Regions from separate parts of the Paenibacillus sp. J31R120 genome, predicted to be linked through region 1. Evidence: riboswitches for the same ligand, from Rfam matches in the RefSeq annotation. Region 1 holds a riboswitch; the other holds the start of a gene.
What was found. Region 1 has a riboswitch for thiamine pyrophosphate ahead of thiC (phosphomethylpyrimidine synthase ThiC). Riboswitches for the same ligand answer to the same signal wherever they lie in the genome.

Region 1 (16,135 bases):
GTTCTGCTGAGATGCTTGCTCGCGGCAAGGGCGAGCCGGAATGGCTGGTGGCGCTTCGTGGCGAAGCAGCCGAGCTTGCCGGCACGCTTCCTTGGCCGAAGCCTGAGAAGGTCCGCATTGAGCGCTGGAACCTGACAGCTGTCGGCGCGTACGAAGCGTCTGCACCGGCTTCATCGCTAGCTGATCTGCCTGCCAATGTGCAGGAGCTGATCTCGGAAGGTACGGAGAATCTGATCGTGCAGCACAATTCCAGTGCTGTATGGAAGCAATTGTCGGCTGAACTGGCTGCCAAAGGCGTTATTTTCACAGATTTGGAGACGGCATGCAAGGAGCATGGCGATCTCGTTCAACAATATTTGTTCCAGGCTGTGAAGAAGGATGAAGATAAGCTGACTGCTCTTCACGCAGCGCTATGGAACGGCGGCGTATTCGTATACGTGCCGAAGAACGTAGAAGTGGAACTTCCGCTTCAAGCGATCTTGTTCAATGACAAGGCGGAAGCGACATTCGCTCCGCATGTTCTGATCGTAGCTGACGCGAACAGCCGTGTGTCCTATGTAGACACGGTCGTATCCGATAAGGGCTCGATCAAAGGCGAGTTCGTGCATCCGTCGATCGTTGAAGTGTTCGTTAAGCCGGGCGCACTGGTGCGCTTTGGTTCGGTTCATTCCCTTGGCGAAGGCGGCGTAGACATGACATTGCGCCGTGCTGTGGTGGAGAACGACGGACGCGTGGAATGGGTAATCGGCGACCTTAACGACGGCCACACGCTGTCCGACACGAAGTCGATTATGCAGGGCCAAGGCTCCACTTCCGATGTGAAGGTCATCAGCGTGGGCAAGAACGCCCAGCAAATGAGCTTGACGACGCAAGCGGTACACTTCGGCAAGAGCTCCGACAGCAACATGATTACACGTGCGGTTATGAAGGATTCCGCGTCGGCAATCATCAACGGCATTACGAAAATCGAGCATGGCGCAACCAAAGCGAACGGCGTACAGACTGAAAAGGTTCTGATGCTTAGCCCTAAAGCGCGCGGTGACGCGAATCCGATTCTGTTGATCGACGAGGACGACGTAACAGCGGGCCACGCGGCAAGCGTAGGCCAAGTCAACCCTGAGCAAGTCTACTACCTGATGTCCAGAGGAATAAGCAGGCAAGACGCTGAGCGGTTAATTATTTACGGATTCCTGGCTCCGGTCGTATCCGAGATTTCGGTCGAAGCGGTACGGACGCAGCTCCAGCGCTTGCTCGAAAGGAAGCTAGAGGGATGAATATACATGCGATACGGGAACAATTCCCGATATTGCATCAAGAAATAAACGGGCATCCGCTCGTTTATCTGGATAGCGCGGCGTCTTCTCAGAAGCCGCGTTCCGTCATTGATGCGGTCAAACATTACTACGAGCTGGATAATGCGAACGTCCATCGCGGCGTTCATACGCTTGGCTCCAGGGCGACGGACGCTTATGAAGGCGCCCGTGCGAAGGTTGCCGCATTTTTGAACGCGGAGACTCCGGAGCAAATCATATTCACCAGAGGTACGACAACTGCACTTAATCTCGTCGCTTCGGGTTATGCTAGGACAGTCTGCGGAGAAGGCGACGAAATCGTCATTACGCCGATGGAACATCACAGCAACCTGATTCCATGGCAGCAGGCTGCCAAAGCGACAGGTGCAACGCTCAAATATATTCCGCTTCAGCCGGACGGCACGATCTCGCTTGCGGATGTGGAGAACACGATTACGCCGAATACGAAGGTCGTATCGGTCACTTACGTATCGAACGTGCTAGGTGTCGTGAACCCGATCAAGGAAATTGCAGCCATTACCCATCGTAACGGCGCGATTATGGTCGTAGACGGCGCGCAAAGCACGCCGCATAAGCGGGTGGACGTGCAGGAGCTGGGCGTAGACTTCTATGCATTCTCAGGCCACAAGATGTGCGGTCCGACCGGTATTGGCGCTCTATACGGCAAGAAGGACCTTCTGAACGGGATGGAGCCCATTGAGTTCGGCGGAGAAATGATTGATTTCGTAGAGCTGTACGAATCCACGTGGAAGGAAATCCCTTATCGCTTCGAAGGCGGAACGCCGATGATTGCCGGCGCGGTAGGGCTGGGGGCCGCGATCGACTTCCTGGAGAGCATCGGGATGGATGAGATTGACCGTCATGAGAAGCAGCTTGCGGCATATGCTTACGATAAGCTGTCGACGATTGACGGGTTGACCATCTACGGGCCGAAGGAGAATCGTGTCGGGCTTGTCACATTCAATCTGGATGATGTACATCCGCATGATGTCGCAACCGTGCTGGATTCGAAGGGTATTGCCGTCAGAGCGGGCCATCATTGCTGCCAGCCGCTGATGCGCTGGCTGAATGTATCGGCTACGGCTAGAGCAAGCTTTTATCTATACAATACCGAAGAGGACATTGATCGGTTAACCGACGGCCTAATTCAAACAAAGGAGTTCTTCGGTCATGCAATTGGATGATTTGTATCGCAGAGTGATTATGGACCATTACAAAAATCCTCGCAATCGCGGAACGCTTGCGGATGAGGCGGTTACGATTAACCTGAACAACCCGACCTGCGGAGATCGCATCTCCCTGCAGCTTCAGGTTGTGGACGGCAAGGTCGTGGACGCCAAGTTCACGGGCGAAGGCTGCTCCATCAGCATGAGCTCCGCATCGATGATGACGGAAGCCGTGAAGGGACAGTCATTCGAGTCAGCTATTCAGATGGCGGAGAAATTCTCCGCGCTTATGAAGGGCGAGCCGGTCGAATTCGAAGAGAACGAGGATATTGAGGCGCTGTCTGGCGTAAATAAATTTCCTGCGCGTATCAAATGTGCGACGCTTGCGTGGAACGCATTGCGCAAAGGAATCGAAAATCAAAACAAGGAGTGATATGAATGGCTAAATCGATGCCGGAAATGGAAGAATATAAATACGGTTTTCGCGACGAGCATAAGGCGATTTTCCAATCGGGTAAAGGTCTGACTCCGGAAATCGTCCGTACGATCTCCGAGATGAAGAACGAGCCGGAATGGATGCTTGAATTCCGTCTGAAGTCGCTTGAGCAATTCTACAAAATGGCTATGCCGCGTTGGGGCGGGGATTTGGACGATCTGGATTTTAACGATATCCAGTATTATGTCAAACCGTCCGAGAAACAAGGCAAGACATGGGAAGAGGTTCCACAAGAAATTAAGGAGACCTTCGACAAGCTGGGTATTCCTGAAGCGGAGCAAAAGTTCCTGGCCGGCGTATCGGCTCAATACGAGTCCGAGGTTGTCTATCATAGCATGCAGGAGGACCTGGAGAAGCAAGGTGTTATCTTTACGGATACAGACACGGCGCTTCGCGAATATCCTGAACTGATGAAAGAATATTTCGGTACCATCATTCCTCCGAATGACAACAAGTTCGCTGCATTGAACAGTGCCGTATGGTCGGGAGGAAGCTTCATCTACGTGCCGAAGGGCGTACAGTGTGATATCCCGCTGCAAGCTTACTTCCGTATCAACTCCGAGAACATGGGTCAGTTCGAGCGTACGCTGATCATCGCGGACGAAGGCAGCTCTGTTCACTACGTAGAGGGCTGTACAGCTCCAATCTACAGCACGAACTCGCTGCATAGCGCAGTCGTAGAGATTCTTTGCAAAAAGGATTCCCGCGTGCGCTATACGACAATTCAGAACTGGGCGCCGAACATCTACAACCTCGTTACCAAACGTGCAGTTGCGGATGAGAATGCGCAAATGGAATGGATCGACGGCAACATCGGCTCCAAGCTGACGATGAAATACCCGGCTGTTGTACTGCGTGGACGCGGCGCAAAAGGCATGGTTCTGTCGATCGCCGTTGCGGGCAAAGGCCAGCATCAGGACGCAGGCGCGAAAATGACGCATCTGGCGCCTGACACAAGCTCCACGATCGTGTCCAAGTCGATCAGTAAGCATGGCGGCAAAGTAACGTATCGCGGCCTTGCATCGTTCGGACGCAACTCTGATGGGGCGAAAGCGAACATCAAGTGCGATACGCTTATTCTGGATAATGAATCCACTTCGGATACTATTCCGTACAACGAGATTCTGAACGACAACATTACGCTGGAGCATGAAGCTACTGTATCGAAAGTGTCCGAGGACCAATTGTTCTACCTGATGAGCCGCGGCTTGTCGGAGGACGAAGCGACTCAAATGATCGTTATGGGCTTTATCGAGCCATTCACAAAAGAATTGCCAATGGAATATGCCGTAGAGATGAACCGTCTCATTAAATTCGAGATGGAAGGCTCCATCGGCTAATCGATATAATCGAAAAATACGTGTCCGGGATACCGGGCACGTATTTTTGCGTCAACTCAAAAAGCCCTGCTCCCTTGTAAGGGTAGCAGGGCTTCATAAATGTAGCGGTATTAAATATAGACGTGCTTGATCTCGTAGTCGCGCTCGATCGTGAGATCCAGGAATTGATCACCGATCTGAACCAGCGGACGGAAGAATTCCGTGGGGTGCGTCATGACGATAATGCCCAGTTCGTCATAGCCCGTCTCTTCGTTGCTTAGCTGAACATGCTTGCCGATGAAATTCGGAATCATATGCTTGATAAAGGTGTGTGTCGTCACCGGATCGAGCTGCGAGAAGCTCAGTCTATGAAGTTCTCTCAGCACATAGAGAAGATCGCGTTCCTTCTGGTAGACTCTTGCGGAAATCATGGCGCTGTAAATATCGACAACCGCGATAATCTTCGATACCGGATGGATCTCTTCTCCCTTAAGCCCGTTCGGGTAACCGCTTCCGTCCATCCGCTCATGATGCTGCAGAGCACCTATAGCCAGCATGGAGTCTCCAAAGGATTGAAGGATAATGTCATGACCGTATACGGTATGACGCTTCACTTCATCGAATTCTTCGGCGGATAGCTTGCCTGGTTTGTTCAGGATTTCCTCGTCAATCTTGCACTTGCCAATGTCATGCAGGAATCCAGCCTTGCCGATTATTGCGGCTTCGACTGCCGAATATCCGAGCCAGGAGGACAGATAATAAGAGAGCATGCCGACTTGCACGGAGTGCTGATACGTATAATTATCCGACGTATTGAGCAGCAGCAGCATAGACACGACATCCCGTTCCAATTGCAGGTTATTCAGGAGCGGCTGCAGGACGGCGGATACATCTTCGTCATCTACCTTGCCGGATTCCACGGCGGAGGAGAAAAACCTCTCGAAGCTTTTGACTGCGTTTTCATAGATGGGCTGCACTTTAGGAAGCCACTTGGGATTAACCGTTGACTCAATTGTTCGTCCGGATCGCTTATTGGTCTGGACCGGTGTGGTGCGCTCTTCTACATCGACATAATCGATTTGGTGCTGCAGCAGGCGTGAAATTTCCGCTTTTGTCACTAATGTTCCCTTGGAGAGCACATGCAGCCCGTAATTATTAAAGATATCGCGGCTAAGTTGGTCTCCGTCTACCAAATCTGTTACATGAATCCTCATAGAGACACCTCTAATAATTATTATCAATTAAACAATAGTATGTAAGCCCTATGCATCATAATTCACTTTAATAGTAGCAATCTATTCACGCAATGGCAATATGAGGGACTGACAAATGCAACTAAATACCTAATAATTCGGCGTAAATCGACCTTGCTCTTGCCAAATCTTCGGTCCCTTGGACGATAGCGCGTCCGTCGGGGAATAAAACAAAGGTCATGCCGCCAGATAATTGCAGCCGTAGAAGATAGGGATTTTGATAGACTTGCCCAATGGCAGATAGTTGCCGAGCCATAGCATCAAGGTCTAGACGAGCCGATTGGCCAGGCAATAGCTGCACAGATTGACGGCCGCACAGAGCGGTGGCGACCGTCTCGCGGCGCTGCTCCTCCAGAAACTCATACCGCTGATTACGGCATGCTGGACAGTCATCCTTCCGCGCTTGGCTAATATTGACCGGAAGCCAAGCATGATTCCAAAGATCTACTTGAAAAAGCGTGCCATGGAGAGCTTCCCGATTGCCTGACAATAGCTTGATCGCTTCTGTTGCCTGAATCGAGGCGATAATGTCCACAATCGGCGATATAACGCCTGCTGTCTCACAGGTATCTGTCGTACCCGGGGCGGGCGGCTCGGGAAATAAGCAGCGGTAGCAGGGCGTCTCCTGCGGAATAACCGACAGGGTCATGCCCGTTGCGCCTACTGCTCCGCCGTATATCCAAGGGGTGTTCGACTTCAGGCTGTAATCGTTAATTAAGTAGCGGACGGAGAAGTTGTCCGAGCCGTCCAGAATCAGATCGACATCTCCAAGCCATTGGGACGCGTTGGCCGAATTCAAATCAGCCATGACCGGCTCTACGATGACAGAGCTGTTAATAGCTCTCAGATGAGCAGCAGCTGCGGCTGCCTTCGGAAGCAGTCCCTCTGCATCCTGCTCGGTATAGAGCATCTGCCGCTGCAGGTTGCTCCACTCCACGATATCGCGATCAATAAGGCGGGTATAGCCGACGCCTGACCGCACCAGGTGCTGGGCCAGCACGGAGCCAAGCGCTCCCATGCCAACGATGGCGATTCGGGCGCTTTGAAGACGGTTCTGTCCCTCCGGTCCGATCCGGCCGTACCGAATCTGTCTCGAGTATCGATCCTGAATCGAGGAACGTGCGTCAGCTGGTTGCCGGGCGATGGTATCAGAGTGCTGTGAATGGTCTGTCATGATTTCCTCCTGCTATTCCGGCAAAGGAACGGTCGGATTCCAAGGCCCTTGCTGATGACCCTTCCATTCGGAGCCATCAGCCCAAATTTCTTTTTTCCAAATGGGAACGATCTGTTTCAGACGTTCGATCGCATAACGGCTAGCTTCATAGCAGCTCTCTCTGTGAGGCGCTGAGACTGCGATAATGACGCTAATCTCGGCCAGTTCAACAACGCCAGTACGATGGCTGATGGCGCATAGTGCTCCGGGCCAGCGAGCGCTAATCTCATCGCCGATCTGGCGCATCATAATGACAGCCATAGGCTCATAGGCTTCGTATTCCAGACGGACGGTCTGCTGGTCTTGCGTCCACTCTCTGGTCGTACCAACGAATACGATGGAAGCGCCATGGTCCTTCGTAATGACTTTGCGCAGCACCTCTTCCGAATGAAGCGGCTCTGCTGTCACAACATACAGCTCTATGTCTCCAATTTGAGTGCGATTCTGCACCGACTCTTCGCCTCCAGAGACAGGCGGAAGGAGAGCGAGCTCGTCATCTGCACGCACAATGGTCTCATCCGCAGCGTAGGCATGGTTGCGGGCGACGAATGAGATGGAGAGGATGGCGGCGTGGTCGGGATGAACGCTTGCCAGACGGTCTTTCAGCTCTCTGACAGTCAGCTGTTCCTCTGGTAAAACCAGCGTCAGCCGGGTGGCTGCAAGACGCTCCTGCAAACCGGCAAAAAGCTTGATATTCCAATGAAATTCCATGTATGTAAACCTCTCGAATGTATGACGTTCAGTTGTCTCTAGAATACCATAGAACGAAAAAAAATGTTATGCTTATAGGTACGATAGAAGGGAGCGAGCAGCATGGAAGCACTTAAGGACCGCTTTGGTCGAACGCACAATTATTTGCGGATCTCGGTAACGGATCGCTGCAATCTTCGCTGCGTCTACTGCATGCCGGAGGAAGGCGTGGCATTCACGGAAGCGTCCCATCTGCTTACGTACGATCAGATCGCTGAAGTCGTGGAAGTTGGAGCATCGCTTGGAATTACGAAGCTTCGGATTACAGGGGGCGAGCCGCTTGTCAGGCCGGACTTGCATAAGCTGATAGCCAGACTGTCGGGTATTCCAGGCATTGAAGATATTGCGCTCACGACCAATGGAGTATTCTTGGCGAAGCAGGCGCAGGCGTTGAAGGAAGCGGGGCTGACCCGTGTCAATATTAGTCTCGACACTCTCGACCCGACCAGATTCGCCTTCATCGCGAGACGCGGCGAGCTGCGGAGGGTATTGGAAGGCATAGAAGCAGCGGCAGAGGCAGGCTTTCATCCCATCAAGCTGAACTGTGTGCTGCTGAAAAATGTGAATGAGGACGAAATTGCGGAATTTTTGAGGATGGCGTATGAAAAGCCGCTTCATGTCCGGTTTATTGAATATATGCCGATAGGCCATGCGGATGATAACTGGAGAGCCCACTACTTGCCGTTGTCCCGTGTACTGGAAATCGCGAATGAACGATATACCATCGCAAGGCGCGAAGATGTGAGAGGGAACGGGCCGTCGGAGGATTGGGAAATCGAAGGCGGCGTCGGCTCCTTCGGACTGATTCATCCCATCTCCGATCATTTCTGCAAGAGTTGCAATCGGCTGCGATTGACGGCTGACGGCAGCTTGAAGCCTTGCCTGTATTGGATGGATGAGCTTAATGTGAAGGGCGCTTTGGGCGACTCTGCGGCAATGAGGGAGATATTCGCCAAGGCCATGGACATTAAGCCGGAAAATCATGAGATGGCGGCCAAGCTGGCGGATACGGCGCTGTCGCATGTTCCAACGGAGCGGCGCATGTCGCAAATCGGGGGCTGACGGCTACTGCTGCAATCGGGTAAAGGGCGGTATCGCGGGAATTTATGAATGTAGAAGCGGGATCATTAGGGTTGCGATAGGGAGGCTGGTTGAAGTTGACGGAAGCCATGCAAGCACAAGTGGTGCTTCTGCACAGCAATGATATTCATAGCCGGTTGGAGAACGCCGCCCGCATCGCCGCCATTATTGCCGACGAGCGCAGAGTAATGGGGGCTGACCGCGTACTCGCCGTTGATATTGGCGATCATATGGATCGTATGAGGATGGAGACGGAGGGCAGCGAAGGCAGAGTGAATCTGGCGCTGCTTCAGGAGGCCGGCTATGAAGCGATTACGCTGGGCAATAACGAAGGGCTGACCTATACAAGCGCAGCCCTTCATGAATTGTACAGCTCTCCGTCACGATTTGCGGTCGTGTGCGCCAATATGACGCTGGAGGACACGGGAGAGCGGCCAGAGTGGATGCAGCCCGGCATCATTCTGGAGAAGAACGGCCTGAGTATCGGCCTGGTCGGAGCTACGGCGAATTTTTATCCGTTCTACAAGCTGCTTGGTTGGACGACGACTGCACCGCTTGAAGCGATTCGGGAGCAGGTAAGCCTGCTGCGAAGCCGCTGCGACGTCATGGTCGTGATGTCTCATCTTGGCTTGCCGCTTGACCGGCAGATGGCGGAAGAGGTTCCGGGCATCGACCTGATTCTGGGAGCGCATACCCATCATCTGCTTGAGGAGCCGATTGTGATGGGCGAGACGACCATATGTGCTGCTGGCAAGTTCGGGGATTATGTCGGGCGGGTGGAGATACGGATAGACTCCGCAACGGGCAAGCCGGTCTTTAGCGCCTGCTGCCTTCCGACGGGAGCCTATGCGGAGCGGCCGGAAGCGGAAGCGATTATTCGCGCATATGGGGAAGAAGCCAAGCTTCGGCTTGGCAGGGTGCTCGCCACGCTCGACCATCCGCTCCCTGCGCGCGTGGACCGGGAATCGGCGCTTCCCAATCTGCTGGCGGCAGGACTGCGCCGATTGGCTGAGGCGGAGATTGGCATAGTGAATGCCGGGCAGTTGCTTGGCGGGCTGGCGATTGGCGATGTATCGGCCGGTGAGCTTCACGGGCTATGTCCGTCTCCCATTAATCCGTGCCGGATGATGATTGCTGGGATGCATCTCCGCGAAGCGCTAGAGCAGTCGCTCCTGGACGAGTTCGTATTCAAGCCGATCCGAGGTTTCGGATTCAGGGGCGAGGTGCTGGGCATGCTTGCCATAGACGGGCTGTCGGTCACTTACGATTCGAATCTTCCGCCTATGCATCGAATTCTGCATATGGAAGTGGGCGGTGAGCCGTTCCAGGATGAGCGGGTCTATTCGGTTGGTTCCATCGACATGTTCAGCTTCCGGGCGGGTTATGAATCGCTGGCTAACGGAGAGAGCTACAGCTTCTTTTTGCCCGAGTTTATCCGGGATGTGATAGCTGGCGAGCTATTATCCGAGAGCGCCCTGGCTTGCTGCAATCAGCTTAGATGGCGGTCAATCGGGTGAAAATGTTGCAACAAAACGATATATTGGCGTTTTCTGTCGAAAAATTAGGATAAAATGGTTGAAAAATTGCGCATTTTCACGTAAATTAACATTAAAAGCGGTTTACTCCGATAAATATTGTATTGACGACATAAAGGGGAAGGACCGAGAAAATGCGTTTGCTACCGATTTCGCAATGTGCGCCTGGGATGAAACTGGCCAAGAAGATTTTTTCCGAAGACGGTATCGTCCTTCTTAGCAATCATATGGAGTTAACGACACGTCTTATTGCCCGGCTCGAGCAATGTGGCGTTCAATATGTATACATTGAAGATCCAAGGACAGCAGATGTTATGGTGGCGCCTATTATTAGCGAGGATACGTTCCGGATGGCCATTAAGGAAATCCGCACGAATTTCCGCGAGATGATGGATCGACCCAAACGCCGGAAAGGCGTGACTTATCCCTACATCGCCCAGCCGTTCAAGAACTTGATGAATTCCATTATGGACGATTTGTCCAATCATAAAGACGCCATGATCATGTTGATGAATATGGGGACAGTGGACCACTATTTGTTCCAGCATTCGCTGAATGTATGCGTCTATACAACGCTGCTTGGCCTGTCGAACGGGTATTCACGGGACGAAGTAATGACGCTCGGCATGGGAGCGCTGCTCCATGATATCGGCAAGACACAAATTTCGACGAATGTGCTCACAAAGCCGGGTACCCTCAGCGGAGACGAGTTCGAGATGATGAAGCGGCATGCGCAGCTCGGCTATGAGCTGCTCAAGGATGAACCGAATCTGCCGCTGCTGGTTGCGCACTGCGCATTCCAGCATCATGAACGGCTTGATGGAAGCGGGTATCCGAGAGGCATCAAGGGCAATGAAATTCATGATTACGCGAAGTGGATCGGCCTTGTCGACTCCTATGACGCGATGACGACCAATCGAGTCTACCGTGCGCCGATGCTCCCTCACGACGCGATGGAGAGGCTGTATGCCGGCACAGGAACGCTGTACGAGCAGCGAATGCTCCAGCTGTTCCGCGATAAGGTAGCAATCTATCCCATTGGGATTTCCGTTAAGCTGCATACGGGCGAGAGAGGCGTAGTCGTGGACTTGAACAATAGCTATCCGCACCGGCCAATCGTACGCGTCTTGTATAATGAAGCCGGCGAGGAGCTGAAGGTCCCTTACGAGGTGGATCTCTCGAAGCAGCTGACCGTTATGATAACCGGTGTGAATGATGAGGATCAGACCGTGCCGCTTGTATCTGGCATTTGACACAATTGGATAGGATTTGGAAGGGGCCGCAAGGCTCCTTTTTCTTTATCATAATGAGTTATAAGTTTTCGGAGGGTATCGGACATATAAATTCGATTTGAAAGGCTTCGGGCAGAGGTATTCTTATTTGCTTCCTTTACCGTCTGACATTACAATGGTAAAGATGCGTTATTACGAGATTAAGAAGTCAGGTGTTGAACAAGATGAACATGCTACATACAGAAAACGACCAATACCGAGGCCCTGCTGTCCGTCAGCTTGCCCCGTTAACCCCCAAGAACGATCCGTGGGACCCGATCCGCTCTCTCCATCAGTACGGAAGCCATCGACTGACCAGCGTGGAGATGACCGTTACGAATCTGTGCAATATGAGATGCGAGCACTGCGCCGTGGGCGATACGCTTGTTATGGCGGAGCCGGATAAAATCCCGATTCAAGATATGATTCGTCGGCTGGAGGAAGTGGAGCATCTGGAGACGATCAGTATTACAGGCGGCGAGCCGACATTCTCGAATCGCACTGTGCAAGACTATATGGTTCCGCTCTTGAAATACGCCAGGAGCCGAGGCGTTCGCTCTCAAATCAACTCCAATGTGACACTGCCGTACAGCCGTTATGAGCAGCTTGCTCCCTATCTCGACGTGATGCACATCTCGTTCAATTACACGAATGCGGATGACTTCCATCAGATCGGCTTCGCCAAGGCGGGACATAGCGTGTCGCGCGATGCAGCAGCAAAGCTATATGACAGAATGATTGACAATGCGCGTCGATTGAGCGAAGCAGGTGTTCTTGTATCAGCCGAATCGATGATCAATTACCGCACGCATGACAAAATAGATCAAATTCATCAATTGATCGTGGAGATGGGCTGTCAGCGTCATGAAGTCCATCCGATGTATCCCAGCTCCTTCGCCAAGGATCTGCCCGTCATCACGAGAGAGCAGATGCGCCGTTCGATTGAGCGTCTTCTCGAAAACCGGGACCCCAATGTGTGGATGCTGTTCGGGACGCTGCCCTTCTATCATTGCAGCGACGATAAGGGAGAGCGTGAGCTGCTGACCCGTCTGGCTAATGAGCCGAACGTAACGGTTCGCAACGATCCTGACGGGCGCAACCGTCTGAACGTCAATTTGTTCACCGGTGATGTCTTCGTAACTGATTTTTCTGACGTGCCTTCCTTCGGCAATATTGCCGATTCAAGACTTGACGATTTGTTCGGCAGATGGCTGCAGCATCCGCTGGCACAAGGGGTTAATTGCCATTGTCCGGCTGCATCATGCTGCGGACCGAATCTGCTTGTCAAAGATATGTATTACAAGGATGTTAATTTTCACATGAGGAGTGCCATACTTGAATAGAACTTAAAGAAAGGAGGCATACGGTATGTCCATTCGATCGATAGTACTGATTGCGGTCGGTCTGTTCCTGATCTATTTGATGTTTACCGTAGGGGCTCCGTTCCTGCTGGCGCTCGTCGTGGCGATCTTCCTTGAGCCGCTGAACGGATTCTTCATGAAGCGGCTAAAAGTGAACCGGCTTGTCGCAGCTATCATATCCTGCACGTTGTTCACGGTCATCTTGATCGGACTCATCGTCCTGCTAGGTATCAAGATTATTGCAGAGCTGATCGCTTTCCTTGAGAAAGTGCCGCATTACTTCGAGAATGCGAATGAATTTGTCGACCAGCTTCTGGTCGATGCAAGGGGCTTGTATCAGAACCTGCCTCCGGATGCGGTAGCTACACTGGAGAATTACTTGCTGAAGCTGACGGACACCATTACATCTATGGTTGGCAAGCTGTCGACAACGGTTGTTGCGTTTGCGTCCACGCTTCCTGGCATGTTTATTTTCTTCATCGTCTTCTTCGTGGCGGTCTACATGTTCAGCTTCAGCCTGAATACATTGAAGGCATCGGTGCTGTCGATCTTCGACGAGTCTTCACGTTCGCAAGTAGATCAGGTGCTGAACAATCTGAGAAAATCGATCTTCGGTTTTCTTCGCTCGCAAATTATTTTGAGCGGCTTGACGTACATCATTTCACTTGCAGGACTGCTGATCCTGGATATTAAATATCCGATGGCGATCGCGCTGCTTATCATTGTCGTCGATATTTTGCCAATCTTGGGAACGGGCTCCGTCCTTGTTCCATGGGCGTCGTATCTCATTTTGACGGGCGATCTGTACACAGGTATCGGTCTAATCGTGCTGTTCCTGTTCATTACCGTGTTCCGCCGCATTATTGAGCCCAAAATATTGGGCGATTCCATCGGAATCGGCGCTTTGTCTGCGTTGATTAGCCTGTATGTCGGCTTCAAGCTAGTGGGTGTAATCGGCGTCTTCATCGGTCCTTTGGTCGTCATTATCTATATGGCGGCAAGGCAGGCTGGCCTGTTCCAGCAAAAAATCAAACTGTAATCAAAGGTTGACACCCGTTGTCATTCAGCGTTATAGTCTAACAAGGAAATCCACTAGGGGCGCCGTAAGGCTGAGATAAAGCATTTGCTTTGGTCCCTTTGAACCTGATCTGGGTCATGCCAGCGTAGGAAAGTGGGACAATCGGCAATGCTTAAGTCTGCCGAATTTAACGCGAGCAGTATCATGTATGGATAAGCCTTGAACTGCGCTTCACGCCTTTATCGGCTGAGCCAGTGATCATTCATAGGCCGTGTCCGCTGCAGCGTCCACTAACTTTCTTATATGTCTGCGTATGCCTCCAGGTGGAATTCCATTATTCCATTTAGGAGGTTTTTTGTTATGTTGACTACACCACTGCCGGGAAGCCGGAAAGTCTATGTGCAAGGTTCCAATCCGACGATTCATGTGCCGATGCGGGAGATTGCGCTGACGCCAAGCCAAGGGCGGAATGGAGAAGAACTGCCGAACGAGCCTGTCCGCGTCTATGATGCAAGCGGCCCTTATACTGATACTACTTACGAGGCGGATGTGCGGGCAGGCTTGCCGAAGCTGCGCGAGTCATGGATTACGGGGCGCCTGGATGTTGAGCGCTACGATGGACGGGAAGTGCGGCCGGAGGATAACGGGTTTGCGTCGGAGGAGAGGGTACGCGAGAAGGGAGCGGAGCTGTTCCCGAATTTGTCGCATCGGCCTCTGCGAGCCAAAGAAGGACGCAACGTTACGCAGCTGCATTATGCTCGTCAGGGAATTATAACGCCGGAGATGGAATACATCGCGATCCGGGAGGGAATGTCCCCGGCTTTCGTCAGAGATGAGGTAGCGGCAGGCCGCGCCATCATTCCGGCCAATATCAATCATCCGGAGAGTGAGCCGATGATTATCGGCAGAGGCTTCCATGTCAAGATTAACGCGAATATCGGCAATTCCGCTGTCGCCTCCTCGATTGAGGAAGAAGTAGAGAAGATGACCTGGGCAACCCGCTGGGGCGCCGATACCATCATGGATCTGTCCACCGGCAAAAACATACATACAACGAGGGAATGGATCGTTCGCAACTCTCCTGTACCGGTCGGAACGGTGCCGATCTATCAGGCTCTGGAGAAAGTAAACGGCAATGCGGAGGAGCTTAGCTGGGAAGTATTCCGCGATACGCTGATTGAGCAGGCGGAGCAAGGCGTGGACTACTTTACGATTCATGCGGGCGTGCTGCTGCGTTATATCCCGCTGACAGCGAAGCGGGTAACCGGCATTGTATCGCGCGGCGGCTCGATTATGGCCGCTTGGTGCCTGGCGCATCACAAGGAAAACTTCCTGTACACGCACTTCGAGGAAATTTGCCAGATCATGAAGCAATACGATGTGTCCTTCTCTCTGGGCGACGGTCTGCGTCCCGGCTCAATTGCGGATGCCAACGATGAAGCGCAGTTCGCAGAGCTGGATACGCTTGGCGAGCTGACGAAGATCGCTTGGAAGCATGATGTGCAGGTCATGATCGAGGGCCCTGGCCATGTGCCGATGCATCTTATCAAGGAGAATATGACCAGGCAGCTTGAGGTTTGCGACGAAGCGCCTTTCTATACGCTAGGCCCGCTGACGACGGATATCGCTCCTGGTTATGACCACATCACATCCGCCATCGGGGCGGCCATGATTGGTTGGTTCGGAACCGCGATGCTCTGTTATGTCACGCCGAAGGAGCATTTGGGACTGCCGAACAAGGAGGATGTCAAGGAAGGGGTTATCACGTACAAAATCGCGGCACATGCGGCTGATCTGGCTAAAGGCCATCCGCGCGCGAAGCTGCGGGATGATGCCTTGTCCAAAGCTCGCTTCGAATTCCGCTGGCGTGACCAGTTCCACCTGTCGCTCGATCCGGAGCGAGCAATGGCCTACCATGATGAGACGCTGCCAGCGGAAGCTGCCAAGTCGGCACACTTCTGCTCCATGTGCGGACCGAAGTTTTGCAGCATGCGCATTACGCAGGATATCCGGGAATTTGCCGCTCAGAACGGGATGGAGACGACCGAGGCGATTGAAGCCGGGATGAAGGAGAAGTCGGAGGCGTTCAAGGCAGCAGGAAGCTCGATTTATGCATAAGCAAGCCAATGAGATATGGGCGGACCGGTATGACAGGCAAATTCGGTTCGCTCCGATTGGTACGAAGGGCCAGGCGTGTCTGGCGAAGGCACAGGCGCTTGTCATTGGCTGCGGAGCGCTTGGCGCTTCGCTGGCCCAGCATCTGACCAGAGCTGGTGTCGGCAAGGTGCGAATCGCCGATCGCGACTATGTGGAGCCCAGCAATCTGCAGCGGCAGGTGCTCTTCCATGAAGCGGATGCGC
Region 2 (16,135 bases), on a different contig from region 1:
GTCAGCAGCTCGACGGGGTGGAACAGCCGCACGGCAATAGGCTGCCTTCTGAGCAGTGATTCCGAGACGACCCGCGAGACATGCTCCCACTCTTGTTCGTCCAGCTCGATTCGCTGGCGCCGCTTGAGTGATTCCGAATGGTCATTGATTGCCGTCTTATGCTCCGGCAGCATCATGCGGCTGGATTCCCATAGTCCGTTGCCTTCAAGCTTCTTCCTCATTTGTAATGTCCTCCGATCTTTCTGGAACGATCCTTCGCTTGGCCGACGTCAGTGGCTGAGACCGCTCTTACGATACTGGCATCGCCATACTTGCGCTTGATGGCGTCCGTCGCCTTCTCCAGCGCCATCCATTTCTCGCGGTCCGGCTCGAACAGCGACAGCTGGTATTCTTCGTCCGCGGCGAATTGGGACAGGCTGATGCCTACCTTGCGGACGGGCAGTCCGTCCCAGTGCCGCTTCAGCAGCTGGACGGCATAGCGGTATACCTGATTCGTCACGTTAGTGGGATCGTCCATCTTCATCTGGCGGCTGAAGCCGCTTGGCTTGCTGTAATCGGCGCCCATACAGGCGACTGATACGACATGTCCCATGTAGCTCTTGCTGCGGCAGCGCTGGCAGACAAGCTCAGTCAGCTCCAGCAGCACGACTTTGATCTCCTCCAGGCTTCCGTAGTCCCGCGGAAGAGTCATCATATGACCGATCGTCGTCGGGGCTGTCTCATGCGTGCCAGGCGTAACGGGGCTGTCGTCGAGACCGTTCGCAATCCGCCAGTACAGCTCCGCGTTAATATCGGAGTTGCGGCCGAATTTGCGGCGCATAAGCGTCTTCAGCTTCTCCAGCGGCGTTGCGGCGAGCTGGCCGATCGTCTCCAGTCCCATCGCGTTGAAATGCCGGGTCATGCGGCTTCCCGCCATAAACATCTTCGCTACGGGCAGTGTCCAAAGCGTCGTGGCGAGCTTATCTGATGTAAGCGTGTAGATGCCTGAATCGTTCTTCTTGGCGTAATTGTCGCAGGCCGTCTTCGCCAGAATCTTGTTCGGCCCGATGCCGAAGCGGGTGTAGATGCCCGTCTCCTCCTGAATACGCTTCTGGATGAGTGCGGCCAGCTCGTCGGCGGAGCCGTACAGATGGAGGGAGCCGGTCACGTCTAGAAATTGCTCGTCGACGGAATAAGGCTCGACTAGGTCTGTGTACGATTGATAAATGCGTGTAATCATGAGCGAAATGTCAATATACAGCGCCATGCGCGGCTGTACAATAACCAGGTCCGGGCACTTGGCGAGTGAATCGCCCAGCCTCTCGGCCGTTGTGACACCGTACTTCTTGGCGATGGGGCAGGCTGCCAATATGATGCCGGAGCGACGCTTCGGGTCACCCGCTACGACGAGCGGACGGTCACGGTATTCCGGATGCTCCGCCTTCTCGACGGAGGCGTAGAATGATTGGCAGTCGGCCAGCATGATTACTCTGTCGCGAGCCATGCTTGTTGCCTCCCTATCCCTTAATAATGCGAATGTATGTTCTCTATATGATATGCTTATTATATACAGAACATACGATCGTGTGCTATCTTTTTTTAAGTGGTTATTATTGACAACGACGCAAAGCGGCGTCCCCTCTGCATTGGAGAAGAATTGCGCAGCATGCAGTCCGTAAAGGTGCATACGGCAGGCTTTCCAACTAATCTCATAGATTTGTATTCATAATCCAGCGGAGTATAATTAAGGGTGTGAAACGCCATTACGAAGGAGCCAGACTGCTGTAGGCGGGCTGATCGGCTGGAGCGAGGTTGTAGGATGAAGCCTTTAAAAAGAACACTTATCGGGGCAGTTATATTATTTTTTATTCTTGTCGCGGGATTGAATTATTGGGATGTGCTGTATGGGCGATATGTCGCGCATTCCTTTTTCAGCAATCTTACAGCTGGCAGTCTGGAGGCAGCTTCGACGAACATACACTTTGGTGAGGAAAATGGGGAGAACAAGCGGGAGCAGAGTGAGGCTAACACGGCTTGGGCTCAGAGAGTCCGGGATCTGCAGGAACAAGGGGTCCACGCTGTTACTTATAAAAATCTGAGGGTACGAAATGATGACAGCTCGCCGGTCGGGAGAGTCACGCTGACATTTGAGGAGCAGGGGGAACTAAGGGAGTATCAGGTTGTGTTTTTCTTCAAAGGAAGTCTGGACGATTTTGGCATCACAAGGTTTCAGCAAATTGATGAGCCGGCTCAAAGTCCGGAATGGCAAGAAGCGCTCTCAGGCATGTATTAGTATCCAAAAAGGCGGCGTTCCTCTTTCATCAGGGAGGACGCCGCCTTTTTTGGATATGGCCAGACCCCTAGCCTGTCCGATAAAAGAAATACAGAGCGGCGCCCTCCTGTTACAGGGAGGACGCCGCTTTTTTCACGAATAGTTCGCGCCGTGTATCAGGTCTTTGCGCTGCTGAAAAACTTCTCGTTGTACACGATGCTGGGATGCTTCGGATTGTAGCTCTGGGCGATGCGGTGATGCTCGATGGCCTTGTCACGATCACCAAGCCGGTCGTAGCAGACGGTCAGCTGCAGATGGGGCAGCCAGGTCCATGTGGCATTATCCGTGGAGCCCATCATATCCTTTGGCTTCTCCAGCCGCGTCGCCTGCGTGAACCAGTAGATGGCCTGCTGGTAACGTTTCTGCTCCAGGAAGACAGCTCCGAGCTGGCAGCAAAATTCGGCGCGAGGAAGGTCGTAATTCAGCGTGCGCAGCAGCGACGCAATATGCCGATCCGGCTGTCCCAGCCGTCCGTAGCAATCGGCTTGTTTCATGCAGGCAGCGATCTCGTCTTCCACCCAGCCAAGTCCCGATACCAGAAACTTCTCATACCAGTCGGCTGACTCCTGAAGACGGCCATGATCGCGAAGCTCATTGGCGAAATAATACTGATCGCGCGGAGAGAACTCCTCTCCGCCCTCCAGACGCTTTAAGTAGATGCGAAGATTGCGGTCGGTATGGCGCCGCTCCTTCCGGTGCGTCACCGCGATATCGCTATGGTAGGTATAGCCCGATACGGCCAGGTATTCATGCACGGGACCGATCCAGCGGAAGCCGCGGCTGCGGCGGACCAGACGGTTTCTTTTCAGGCTGAAGACAGGATTGCCGTTATGGTCAAAGGTCAAATTGTAGTTCATCGTGACGCTGTCGTACGGAAGCTCTTCCTTTTCCTTCAGCGCCTTCAGACGGGCGAGATCCTCCGGCTCAATGATGTCATCGGCATCCAGCCACAGGATGAACGTCTTAGTCGCTTGCTCGAAGCTGTAGTTGCGGGCTGCCGCGAAATTGTCAATCCATTCAAAATCATAAATAAAGGCTCCGAACGAAGCTGCTATCTCCTTGGTCTTGTCTGTCGAGCCGGTATCTACGATGACGATCTCGTCCACCGCATCCTTGACGGATGCCAGACAGCGCCCCAGGCTGTCTTCTTCATTGCGGACGATCATGCACAAGCTGATGCTGTTCAAGCTGTCACAACCTTTCCCTCTCTGTTCTTGCTTTTTCGTCAGTACATTGTATTAGCCCGCGCCAGAGTTGGTTACATACATATTCCAAGGGGAATCGAGCCAAAATAGAGGCAACTTGGAAACAGAGGGTGCGACATGACACAAACGAAAAAAACGGCGTTGACGCCGCTTAGTCCCTCGCTGCGGGCCAACGTTCAAGCCGTGAGTGCCCGGTTCGGCGGCAGCAGCGATCTCGTCGTCCGCTTGTTCCGCAGCGATGCCGCCCCGGAACGGGAGCTGGGGATGGTGTATATCGAGGGCCTCGTTGACACGGATGTGATTAACGACAGCCTCCTGGCTCCCTTGATGTCGATGAAGCTTCCGCCTCATATGGAGAGCAAAAGCGACCGGCTGGTAGAAGCGCTGCGCACAAGTGTTGTGTCAATAGGCGGTGTGAAGGAAGCCGTAGCGCTGGAGGAAGGACTCCAGCAATTGACGGAGGGCTGGTGCTTGATCTTCATAGATGGAAGCACGGTTGCGCTGATGGCTGCGGTGGGCGGTGCCAAGGAGAGGGCGATCAGCATCCCGCAGACGCAGACGGTCATTAGAGGGCCGCAGCGCGGGTTCGTGGAGGAATTGGGTACAAATATTAGCTTGATCAGACGGATTATCCGCTCGCCGGATCTCCATGTGCAGACGCATAAGATCGGCACGCAGACGCATTCCAACGTAGCTGTACTGTATCTTCATGGGGTTGCGGATCAAGGCATTGTGAAGGAAGTGTACCGGAGGCTTGCCGCAATTGATCTTGACGGCATTCTGGAGAGCGGCTATATCGAAGAGTACATTCAGGACGAGACCTTCACGATGTTCCCGACGCTGCTGAATTCAGAGCGGCCGGATTCCGTTGCGGCAGGGCTGCTGGAGGGAAGAGTGGCCGTTCTCGTCGACGGGACCCCTATTGCACTGGTTGCTCCGACCACGTTCTTCAGCTTCTTTCAGTCTCCAGAAGACTACTACCAGCGGTTCGACATCGCTTCATTCGTGCGCATGATCCGCTATGCGGCCTATGTCATGTCCATGCTGCTGCCTGCCCTGTATATCGCGGTTACAACCTTTCATCAGGAGATGCTGCCGACGACACTGCTGATCAGCCTCGCTGCGCAGCGGGAGGGGGTGCCGTTCCCTGGACTTGTCGAAGCGCTGATTATGGAGATGACTTTCGAGGTGCTGAGGGAGGCGGGGCTTCGCATGCCCCGCGCGATCGGCCCCGCGATCTCGATTGTCGGAGCGCTCGTGCTGGGACAGTCGGCGGTGCAGGCGGGAATCGTCTCTGCGGGCATGGTCATCGTGGTATCGTTCACCGCGATCTCCAACTTCGTGATGCCGGAGAACAATATGGCGGCAACCTCCCGCATTATCCGCTTCGGCATTATGATTATGGCGGGCATGCTCGGCTTCTTCGGCATCTTTATTTCAGTGTTGTTCGTGCTGGTCCATCTGGTGTCGCTGCGTTCTTTCGGTGTTCCGTACATGTCGCCGATTGCTCCGGGAGCCAAGAACAGCGGCTTGTGGCGGGACGTATTCGTCCGTGTGCCATGGTGGTCGATCGTACTGAGGCCGCTTGATATGAAGCTGCGCAATCCGAGGCGGCAGAAAAGCGGGAGAAGGCCTCCCGCCCAGCGCCATTGAAGGAAAACCTTGACGGGAGGCAGACGGATGAAAGCAATTCGGATTCTGCTGTTAGGCTCGCTGCTTCTGCTCCAGACGGGCTGCTGGAATAGAGTCGAGCTGAACGATATTGCCATCATATCCGCCACGGGAGTGGACTGGGAGAACGGGAAGTGGGTGCTGACCAACCAGGTCGTTATCCCCAAGGCCATCTCTGGCCAGGCAGGCGGCGGGCGGACGGCAACAGTGAATGTATTCTCTTCGACAGGAGACAACTTCCGCATTGCGATTAGCAAGGCGAGCCAGGAGTCGTCCAGGCGGCTGTATTTCTCGCATAATCAGATTGTGATTATCGGTCAGGAAGCGGCGAGAAAAGGAATCGGACCGCTTCTGGAGGCTTATCTGCGCAATCACGATTCCCGGGAGACGGTGGATGTGTTTCTCTCCAAAAGCACGGCCAGGCTGATGCTGGAGCAGCTTATTCCGCTGGAGCAAATTCCGGGAGCGGCCATTCAGCGGATGATTGTCAATGAAGAGATAAACAGCTCGTCCTACAGGCAAATGACGATCCATCACGTGCTCATGGACTTGCTCGGGCATACCAAAGCGACAAGCATACCGGGTCTTGCGCTGGCTGGCTCCGGAGAGAGCACGGACAGGGTTGATACGCTGAGCCAGACATCGACGCCATCCAAGGTGCGGCTCAGCGAGCTTGGCCTTGTCTACGGGGACAAGCTTGTAGGGTGGATTAACGACGAACAAAGCAAAGGCGTCATGTGGCTGACCAACCATGTAGACAAGACAACGGTTTCGTTCGCCTGCTCTGTCGGGGGCAAGGGCAGGGAGGGCTCTTCAGCGAGAATCCTCCACTCCTCTACCAAATTTAAGCCGCTGCAGCGGGGCGACAAATGGGTCATGAAGATAGATATTGCGGCGCAAGGCACGCTGCTGGAATACGATTGTGGCGGCGACTTGATGAAGCCGGTGGAAGTGTGGGAGGTCGAGCGGCTTGTCGAGGAGCGAATCGCTGCGACTGTAATGAATGGCTGGGAAGCGGTTCGCAAGCACAAGGTAGATGTGCTCGGCTTCGGTACGCAGATTTATAAGCAGCATCCTAAAGCTTGGAAACCCTTGGAGAGCCGCTGGAAGGAAGAGTTTCCGCGAATGGAGGTTGAACTGAACGTGAACATGAAGCTGAGCTCTACAGGCATGAGCGGCAAAAGCTTCAAGGAAGCGCAGAAGAAGCCGGGGGCATAATCCGCGACATATGTCTTGATTGCGAAGGAGGGGGAAGATTCGTTATGCAGCAGCAACAGCAACAGTTCGGCAAATACCAGCTGGCGATTCTCATTATCGTATTTCTGATCGGCAGTACGCCGCTCTTCGAATTGGGCATCACGGCGAAGCAGGATGCCTGGATCGCTATGCTGGTTGCAGCCTTCGCGGGGCTGCTGCTGACCGTTATCTATCTTCGTATTCATAAACGCGCTCCGAACGCCGGACTCGGAGATTTGTACAAATATCATTTTGGCCGCTATATTGGCGGCTTCATTGCAATTGTCCATGCGATCTGGCTCTCCTACGAATCGATGCGGAATGTCCGCGATGTAGGCGAGCTGACGACGATGGCGCTGCTCAACTTTACGCCCAAATGGATCGTTATGCTGCTCATATTGGCGGTGGCGGCTTATACGGCAAGTAAAGGAGTCGAAGTGCTGGTCCGCATCATCCAACTGCTGTTTCCAGTTGTCCTGTTCAGCTATTTCCTTGTCATCTTGCTTGTTTTCTTCAGTGGACTGGTCAAGGTGAACCAGTTGTTGCCGATTATGGAGAACGGTCCGATGCCCATTCTAAAAGCGGCTTTTCCGAATCTGCTGTCGTTTCCCTTTGCCCAGATGGTCGTCTTCCTGGTGCTGTTCGGCCATGTAAGCGAGAAGAAATCGATCAGCAAGGTGACCTACTGGTCACAGATCGGCGTCTCGATCTTTCTGGTATTCATGAATGCCCTCATTCTGTGTGTGCTCGGTCCGGAGCTGGCGGAGCTGACCGCGCTGCCGCTGCTGCATGTGTTGCAGCTTGTCAGGCTCGCTAATTTCCTGGAACGGCTCGATGTCGTGGTGACGCTCCTGTTGTTCATCGGACTATTTGTGAAAATTGCAACCCTATATATTGCCTCCATTCTGATGGCGAGTGAGGCGACGGGCTGGTCTTACCGTACGCTTGTATTCCCGATTGGCGCCCTGATTTACGCCGCTTCTTTCCTGGAGCCGAACAACACCTATCATATCTGGATCGGACTGGACATCACGCTGAAGATTGCGCCATTCTTCCAGATTGCGCTGCCGCTCGCTTTGCTGATGGTAGGAATCCGTAAGAAGTACCGTGGAGCGGCGCTTCGCGGGTCGCAGGGCACATAAGGGAAAAAAAGTCTGGCATTCTGATCGGAGTTTGCTATAATGGAAACGTAATTGACGTAACCGAATACGCTCTGGGGAGCTGGACTAGCCGGCTGAGAGGGAATGATCGCATTCCGACCCATATACCTGATCCGGATAATGCCGGCGTAGGAATAGAAGCTATGCTTCTTTTGCAAGACATTCGCTATCATACCTTGTGGTTTTGTAGCGGAGGGGTTGCGGGGGAAGTGAAGAAATTAGCCGACAACACGACGTCTTCCGATTCCGGGAGGCGTCTTTCTTTTATTCACACGCAGGAGCAGGGACCGGACAAGGCCGAACGTCAATGGGCAAAAAGAGAGCAAGAGGAGAGGGGAAACACCATGTACAGCAGCAAAAAGAAACGTTGGAGCCTTGCGCTCGCGATCCTCGCGATGACAGTGGCGCTTGCCGCTTGCGGAGGCGGCAACGGGGGAACGAAGAACAAAAATGCGGAAGAAGGCGGAAGCGAAGGAGACAAGCAACTGCAGAAGGTGCAGGTCGTGCTGGACTGGTCGCCGAATACGAATCATACAGGCCTGTACGTTGCCAGGGATAAAGGTTTCTTCAAGGAGCAGGGCCTCGATGTCGAGATTATTCAGCCGGGCCAGGACGGCGCGGACAAAATGGTCGCTTCCGGCAACGTGCAATTCGGTGTGAGCTATCAGGAGTCCGTTACGATGGCCCGCATTGCGGGTGTGCCGCTTGTGTCCGTCGCGGCGGTTATTCAGCATAACACGTCGGGCTTTGCATCGCCGAAGGAGAAGGGCATCGACTCGCCGAAGAAGTTCGAAGGCAAGCGCTACGGCGGCTGGGGCGCACCTGTGGAGGAAGCGGTGATTGACTCCCTCATGCGCGAGGAAGGCGCGGATGTCGGCAAAGTCGACATCATGAGCATTGGCGACAGCGACTTCTTCACGGCTGTCAAACGCGACATCGATTTTGCGTGGATCTACTATGCTTGGACTGGCGTAGAGTCGGAGCTGCGCGGCGAAGAAATCAATATGGTGTATTTGACCGATTATAGCGACAAGCTGGACTACTATACGCCGGTATTGGTGACGAGCGAGGAACTGGTATCGAAGCAGCCGGAGCTGGTCAAGGCGTTCACGGCCGGAGCAGCAGCAGGTTACCAATATACGATCGACAATCCGGAGGACGCAGCGGAAATTCTGATCAAGGCGGAGCCGGACCTTAATCCAGATCTGGTCAGAGCCAGCCAGAAGTGGCTGAGCCCGCGCTATCAGGATGATGCTCCGCGCTGGGGCGAGCAGAAGCTGAGCGTATGGAAGAATTATGCCGACTGGATGTTCGAGCGCGGATTGCTGGAGTCGGAGCTGGAAGCGGAGAAGGCGTTCACGAACGAATTTTTGCCGGAGTAAGCGGTATTTGAAAGTAAGCTAAGTGAAGGATACAGCTTGAAGTAGATCACTCGCTAAAGCGAAATAGTTGATGACGAAAGGAAAGAGGGATCATATGGCTAACGCACTCGTAAGCATTCAAATCTTGCCGACAACACCTGGAGGAGCCAGCGTGCTTCCTTATGTAGACCGGGCAATCGATATTATAAAAGAATCGGGCGTGCCTTATCGCGTCGCTCCATTGGAGACGACGATGGAGGGTGAGCTGAGCAATCTGTTGGCTATCGTGCAGCGCATGAGCGAGGCCATGGCCGAGATGGGCTGTCCGTCGGTCATTTCCCAAGTGAAGATTTATTATAATCCGGAGAACGGCGCCTTCATGGGCCGCTTGCTGGAGAAATATCCAGATGGACAATAGACGGAATCTGTGGTCGCGCGTATGGCCGCCGGCGCTTGTGCTTGGGATTTTAGTTGCCTGCTGGCAGGCAGCGGTTTCCTTTGCACTCGTCAAGGACTGGATGATTCCGTCTCCGGTTGAAGTGGTCAAAGCGGCGTTCTCAAGCAACGTCTGGCCAAGGCTGATGGAGCATACAGGCGCGACGCTTGGCCTTACAGCCATCGGATTCGCAGGGGGAACGGCGGCGGGCTTCGTGCTCGCCGCTTTGCTGCATCTGCTGCCGGGGGTGCGCCGGGGCATTTATCCTCTGCTGATCCTGTCCCAGAACGTGCCGATCGTCATCTTGGGACCGATTATGACGATGCTGTTCGGCTATGGCCTGCTGCCCAAGGCGCTGCTGGTTATGCTCGTCTGCTTCTTCCCGGTCTGCATTGCGATGCTGGGCGGATTGACGGGTACGGATGAGAGCCTGCGCAATTATATGCGCATGATCGGCAGCGGCAAGTGGACGCTGTTCTGGCGGCTAGAGCTGCCGAGCGCGCTCCAAAGCCTGTTCTCGGGGCTGAAAATTGCAGCCTCCTACAGTGTGCTAAGCGCGACCTTCGCGGAGATGCTGTCACCCAAGATGGGGCTGGGCGGCTATATGGTACTGTCGACGAGGGGGTATATGCCGGAGCGGGCATTCGCTTCCGCTATCCTGATCGTTATGATTAGCTTGACCTTGTTTGGCCTGATTGCGCTTGTAGAGCGTGCGGTTATCCGCTGGCGGCCAGGAAAGGGGGAGGCAGGACGTCATGCTGGAAGTTAAAAATGTAAGCAAAAGCTTTGCCGATGCTCGCGGGACGAAGGATGTGCTGCGGCAGCTGTCTCTTCAAGTGGCTGATGGCGAATTCGTCTCCGTCGTAGGGCCGTCCGGCAGCGGCAAGACGACGCTGTTCGGCGTTATCGGAGGCTTGCAGCAGCCTACGGAAGGCGAAGTGCGAATCGGCGGACAAGCGACGACGGGCGAGACCGGTCATGTCGCCTATATGCCGCAGCAAGCGTCGCTGCTGCCGTGGCGGACAGTCGCGGGCAATATTGAGCTGTCGCTAACGATTGCAGGCGTGGAGAAGCGGAAAGCGAGGGCGGAAGCGCTAGTCTGGCTGGAGCGGATCGGCCTTGCCGAATATGCGGGCGCCTATCCGCATGTGCTGTCCGGCGGCATGCAGCAGCGCGTGTCGTTTCTCAGGGCACTGCTGTCTCCGCAACGACTGATGCTGCTCGACGAGCCGTTCGGCGCGCTTGACGCCTTGACGCGGGAGCATATGCAGAAGTGGCTCTTGTCGATCTGGGAGCAGAATCGCCGCTCCGTGCTGCTGGTTACCCACAGCATCGAGGAAGCCCTGTACCTGTCTGATCGTATTATTGTGCTGTCGGCGTCTCCCGCTGTTATTTTGGATGAAATTACGGTTCCGTTCGACCGCCCGCGCAGGGAAGAGCTGCGCGAGGATGCCAGGTTCATGGAGCTGAGAAGCCGAATCTACCGCCATCTGGCGGAAGGAACGAAGGAGGCGAGCGGGAATGGAAGATAGAGCGAGGCAGGAGCGCGGGAGCAGCGTGATTGATGCGCATATCCATCTCGATCTGTATGAGCCGTCCGAGCTTCATCCCATGCTGGAGGAAGCCTTCTTCCGCAGCGGAGTAGAAGCAGTCGTCGCCGTTTCGATGCATCTGGCCTCCTGCAAGGCGAATGAGGAGCTGATGCGTCAGTATCCGGGTCGTGTGCATCCGGCATACGGCTTTCATCCGGAGCAGGAGCTGCCGGGAGTGGATGAGCGCGAGCAGTTATTGGACTGGATACGTGCCCGGCATGAACGCGGTGAGGCATTCGCAATTGGAGAAGTAGGCTTGCCCTATTACATGCGTACCGAGAGGGAAGCTGCGGGCGAGAGCTTCGATGAGACACCGTATCTGAAGTGGCTGGAGTCGTTCGTGAAGCTGGCTGCCGAGCTCGACAGGCCGATTGTGCTTCATGCCGTCTATGAGGATGCGGATAAGGCTTGCGATTTGCTGCAGCGCCACGGGGTAAGGAAAGCACATTTTCACTGGTTCAAGGGGAGCGCAGAGACGGTTGCCCGCATGATCGCATCCGGCTATTACGTCTCGATTACGCCTGATGTGGCATACGAATCAGAGATCATTGAGCTGGTGGAGCGCTATCCGATGGGGCGGCTGATGGCAGAGACAGACGGTCCGTGGCCGTTTGAGGGGCCATATAGCGGGCGTATGACCATACCGGGAATGGCACGAGATGCCGCAGCAGACATTGCCCGAATCAAGGGTTTGGCGTTAGAAGAAGCTGAGGCTATATTGCTCCGCAACACCAAGGAGTTTTACGGAATCCTATAAAGGTTAGAAGAACGGCCCTTTGTCCATGGCGGACAAAGGGCCGTTTCCTTATGCCAAGCTGTCGCATACAACGTAAAGAGGAGATTGTGCGCATGTGATACGGCGAAAAAGGAGTGACAAGCATGGCAAAGCTAACGAGAGATCAATTTTTTGCGGCTATCGCCCCGGCCGTCATATTCGTTCATCTGGAAGGTTCTTCAATGTTTCCGTCGGTAAGACTGGCGCAGAGCTTGCTGGAATCCGGGGGAGAAATTCACGCATGGAACAATCTGGGCGGCATTAAAGTAGGCAGCGGCCGGACGAATGCCTATTGGCAGGGCGAAGCTGTCGTAAAGGGGACATGGGAGTATGTGGACGGGCGCTCCGTCATATCGAAGGCGGCATTCCGCGCGTATAAGAGCATCTATCATTTCTACAAAGACCTTGATCTGCTGCTGAATACATCCAGATACGATAGAGTGCGTCATGCCGCGACACCGGAGCGACAGACACAGATGCTGCTGGCCTGCGGCTATGCGACAGACCCTGCCTACCCGTCGAAGCTGATGGCGATTATTCGCCAGTATGGATTGCTCCGTTATGATGAGATGGCGAAGCCTGTTCCCTTGCCGAAAGGGTTTGAGGCGGCTTCCGTTGTGCCTATCATCAATCAAGGCCAAGTATTGGGAGGCGGGTACTTGCAAGGCGGCACGACCTGGATACCTGCAAGGCGGATCGGCGAGGCGCTGGGAGCGAAGATCGGCTGGACCGGCAGCCAGGTAACCGTCAACGGCCTGGAGCTGGAATCGATGCTGTCTGCATCAACCGGGTATGTGAAGGTTAGGGATATGGCTGGCGTGCTGGGTCTTCCGATATCCTGGGACGACCGGGCAAGGGCGGTTTTGTTCGAATAGCCCTTCCGCTCATTCTGCTGAAGAATATATTAAGTAATATAATCGATCATCATCAAGCTTATGAGGGGAGCAGTTGGAATGTATGCGTACGTGGTAGATCATATTCCGAAGTCGACGCCGCATAACAGGCGGCCCGGTTACGCATTGAACGCTACGACCATCACGATACACAACACGGCAAACCCAACCAGCACGGCACGAAACGAACGAAACTGGCTGACGAATCCATCAAATACAGTAACGGCATCTTTCCATATCGTCATCGACGAGAAAGAAGCCATCGAATGTCTACCGCTGCAGGAAGTGGCTTGGCATGCAGGCGACGGCAGCAGCTCGGGCAGCGGCAACCGGACTTCAATCGGCATCGAAATTACGGAAAGCGGCAATTACGCCCAGACGCTGGAGAACGCGGCGACCCTTGTCGCGTCGATGCTCAGAGAGAGAGGCTGGGGGACGAATCGTCTGCGAAGACACTATGACTGGAGCGGCAAAAACTGCCCCCGCCTCATGAACGATGAAGGCGATTGGAGCGGCTGGAGAGCATTCGTCGCAAGCGTCGACGCCAAGCTGAAGGACGACGGCGGGGAGGTAGAAGAGCCGATGCTGAAACCGGAGGATGCGAACGCCATTATTCTGTTTTTGAGCGCAGCCTATATGTCCACGAAAGTACCGGAAGCCCGCAGGGAATTCAACCGGCTGGCGAACGAGCTGCGCCGAGTCAGCGGTCAGGACCCGCAGCCGTAAGGCGGTCTGATCATTTTGCTCAGGCCATCCCAAAGTTAATTATTGCTATCATTGGCTAAAAGAACTCCCGGCACGACTATGGCGTGTCTACAGCTATCTGCCCGCATGCTAGGCGCATGCGGGAATTTTTTTTGCTCATAGGAAAATCGTTGCTGTGGGAGCACATACGGGAAAATGATTGAATAAAAGGATTGCAGGAGAGTTTGGCGAATACAGTTAATAACAAGTAAGGGCTATCACTGTTGACGAAATCAAATCAATCAATGGGAGGGCTGCGGATATGGAGGAAGTTAATTGCCCGTGGTGCGGCGAGCAAGTTATCTTGGACAGTACGATCTGCCCATTATGCAAGCATGAGGTGCTGCCGGAGCATCTCAGCGGAAAGGAAAGCTCCGCGGTTGCAGAGGAAGGGCTACAAGATGAGCTGGAAGAAGAGGCTACAGCCTCTCAATTGGTGAATAATTATACATGCGCGCGCTGTGGACATGAGGAGTGCAACGTCCAAGAAGTGGCGATGACGGGCACGGGCATCAGCAAGCTGCTGGATATCCAGCATCATCATTATTTCTTCGTATCTTGTCTGCAGTGCGGTAAGGTGGATGTGTATGATCCGAATGTGCTGGAAGCTCGTAAGAGAGGGCTGCTGGGTACCGGGATGGATTTATTTTTATAGCGGTTGAGTAGGGAAAATGAGATATGTTGCATATACAGGCTATGCCGCGAGAAAAAACAGGCTGTCCACATCATGTGACGGCCTGTTTTTGTGTACGCCCAACATGGGCGTCATCTCTAGGGTGAAAGTCCCGAACGGGGGCTGGCGAACGCCTACCGTTAGCCAAGAGCAAGGGTGTCCATCGTGAGATGGAATCTGAAGGAAGCTGGAGGCAAATGCACGAGCCAAGGTACACGAACTGGATTTATGGCAGGGCAAGTCGGATGAGTCACCCACATGACGAAATCCAAAGTCGCCAAGGACTATTCCTGTAAACTCCAGTGGCTGCGGGCAGAAAGACATTCTTATTCTTAAGGAGGCCTGCGGAATACGCGAATTCATTTTGTAACCGCAATCGGAATGTTGCGCTGAATCCGCAGGAGTCAGCAGAGGCCATAGTACGCGAGTACGGGACGCCGGAAAGCGGAAGGGCCGAACCGAAAGTAGAGAGGAAACCGATGCGTTCGCATGAAGAACAAAGACAGCAGAATATCTCGCAAGAGAGCTTGCGGCAAAGAGAAGCGGTGAAGCCGTCAGGGTATGTCGGAGTGACGAGTTCTTCGTCGGCACAAGTCGTCCCTTCCTCTCGGAAGCGAAAAACGACTTGTTGGAACGAATGCTCAGAGGAGATAACCTTCGGATCCCTACAAGCGAGTGGTACAGAACGGAGGAGCGCCTGGCGTGAACGGCGTAACGGTGCGCATCTACAAGCTTACCTGAATACACACCGGGAAGCGGTGAAAGCCGAACTCCTGACGGGAACGTACAGACCCGCACCAGTCAAACGGGTGGAAATCCCCAAACCCGGAGGCAGCGTGAGGCTGCCGGCATCCCGACCGTGATGGATCGCTTCCTCTAGCAAGCCCTTCTACAAGTGATGAACCCGATCTTCGACGCAGACTTCTCCAGGCACAGCTACGGCTTTCACCCTCGGGAAGCAAGCCCAGCGCTACATCCAAGAAAGTTTTCGATGGGTCGTGGACATGGATTTGGCTAAATTCTTTGACCGAGTGAACTACGGCATGCTCATGGCAAGGGTGGCACGGAAAGTGACGGACAGTGTGTCTTGAAACTCATCCGTGCTTATCTAAACGCAGAAGTCATGGCAAATGGCGTGTTCGAGAAAACGGGAGAAAGCACGCCACAAGGCGGACCGCTGAGCCCACTTCTAGCGAACATTCTGTTGGACGACTTAGACAAGCAGAACGAGGATTGCGGTTCGTCCGTTATGCGGACGATTGCAACATCTTCGTGGCCAGTAAACGTGCAGGTGAACACATCATGGATTCGGTAACACGCTTCGTAGAAGGAAGGCTAAAACTGAAAGTGAATCGAGAGAAAAGCCCGGTAGATCGCCCTTGGAACCGTAAGTTCCTCGGCTTTAGCTTCCTGAGAGACAAGACGGCTACGATTCGATTAGCTCCACAAACCATTTCGCGATTCTAGGAGAAGGTGCGAGAGCTGACGAACCGAACGCGATCGATGTCTATGGAAAACCTGATTGCACAGCTCAACCGATACCTCATGGGATGGATCGGATATTTCCGGCTAGCCTCGGCAAAGAGTCACTGTGAGACCCTCGACAAATGGATCCGTCGAAGACTGCGCATGGAAACGGGTACGTACCCGAATCCGTGAGCTCCGGGCGCTCGGAGTCCCGGAATGGGCTTGCCTTGTCATGGTTAATTCCAGACGAGGAGCGTGGGAAATGTCTCGCAACACAAATAACGCCCTTCCAACTTCCTATTGGGGAGCGAAGGGCTGAAAAGTTTGCTTACTCGTTATTTGGAACTTTTGGAACCGCCGTATGCGGACCCGCATGTACGGTGGTGCAGGGAGCTAGGCGCTCCTTCCTACTTGATTATCACCACTAGTATCATTAGAATCTAGAGTCTTATAATAATTGTGTCCTGCAACCCTCGAACTTTCTTATTTTTCGTTTTTATTTCAGCATCACAGGATATCACACCCTTTATCTTAGCGAATTATAAAAATATTTCTTTTTTTTGCAACTTTTCCATCTAGAGGGGGGGGTTATATAGGTGTAGTTACACTAT

Region 2: linked by a shared signal. The riboswitch ahead of AC0YNW_RS03600 (ABC transporter substrate-binding protein) and the one ahead of thiC (phosphomethylpyrimidine synthase ThiC) in region 1 are both predicted to bind thiamine pyrophosphate.

What each region holds. Positions count from the first base shown of each region.
Region 1 is NZ_JBWDNN010000005.1:471,074-487,208, reverse strand. It holds gene sufD (Fe-S cluster assembly protein SufD) at 1-1,274, shown strand, start outside; gene AC0YNW_RS20520 (cysteine desulfurase) at 1,271-2,497, shown strand; gene sufU (Fe-S cluster assembly sulfur transfer protein SufU) at 2,484-2,912, shown strand; gene sufB (Fe-S cluster assembly protein SufB) at 2,918-4,315, shown strand; gene AC0YNW_RS20505 (HD-GYP domain-containing protein) at 4,426-5,508, opposite strand; gene AC0YNW_RS20500 (ThiF family adenylyltransferase) at 5,630-6,721, opposite strand; gene AC0YNW_RS20495 (molybdenum cofactor biosynthesis protein) at 6,734-7,471, opposite strand; gene moaA (GTP 3',8-cyclase MoaA) at 7,574-8,572, shown strand; gene AC0YNW_RS20485 (bifunctional metallophosphatase/5'-nucleotidase) at 8,668-10,107, shown strand; gene AC0YNW_RS20480 (HD-GYP domain-containing protein) at 10,260-11,378, shown strand; gene yfkAB (radical SAM/CxCxxxxC motif protein YfkAB) at 11,582-12,739, shown strand; gene ytvI (sporulation integral membrane protein YtvI) at 12,765-13,796, shown strand; TPP riboswitch at 13,842-13,944, shown strand; gene thiC (phosphomethylpyrimidine synthase ThiC) at 14,136-15,893, shown strand; gene AC0YNW_RS20460 (ThiF family adenylyltransferase) at 15,886-16,135, shown strand, end outside.
Region 2 is NZ_JBWDNN010000001.1:789,167-805,301, forward strand. It holds gene AC0YNW_RS03565 (YolD-like family protein) at 1-221, opposite strand, end outside; gene AC0YNW_RS03570 (DNA polymerase IV) at 218-1,483, opposite strand; gene AC0YNW_RS03575 (hypothetical protein) at 1,799-2,272, shown strand; gene AC0YNW_RS03580 (glycosyltransferase) at 2,428-3,498, opposite strand; gene AC0YNW_RS03585 (spore germination protein) at 3,634-5,169, shown strand; gene AC0YNW_RS03590 (Ger(x)C family spore germination protein) at 5,197-6,405, shown strand; gene AC0YNW_RS03595 (GerAB/ArcD/ProY family transporter) at 6,450-7,565, shown strand; TPP riboswitch at 7,628-7,735, shown strand; gene AC0YNW_RS03600 (ABC transporter substrate-binding protein) at 7,928-8,965, shown strand; gene AC0YNW_RS03605 (thiamine-binding protein) at 9,060-9,362, shown strand; gene AC0YNW_RS03610 (ABC transporter permease) at 9,352-10,149, shown strand; gene AC0YNW_RS03615 (ABC transporter ATP-binding protein) at 10,136-10,912, shown strand; gene AC0YNW_RS03620 (TatD family hydrolase) at 10,902-11,729, shown strand; gene AC0YNW_RS03625 (glucosaminidase domain-containing protein) at 11,852-12,622, shown strand; gene AC0YNW_RS03630 (peptidoglycan recognition protein family protein) at 12,701-13,366, shown strand; gene AC0YNW_RS03635 (zinc ribbon domain-containing protein) at 13,647-14,039, shown strand; partial or broken gene ltrA (group II intron reverse transcriptase/maturase) at 14,537-15,872, shown strand.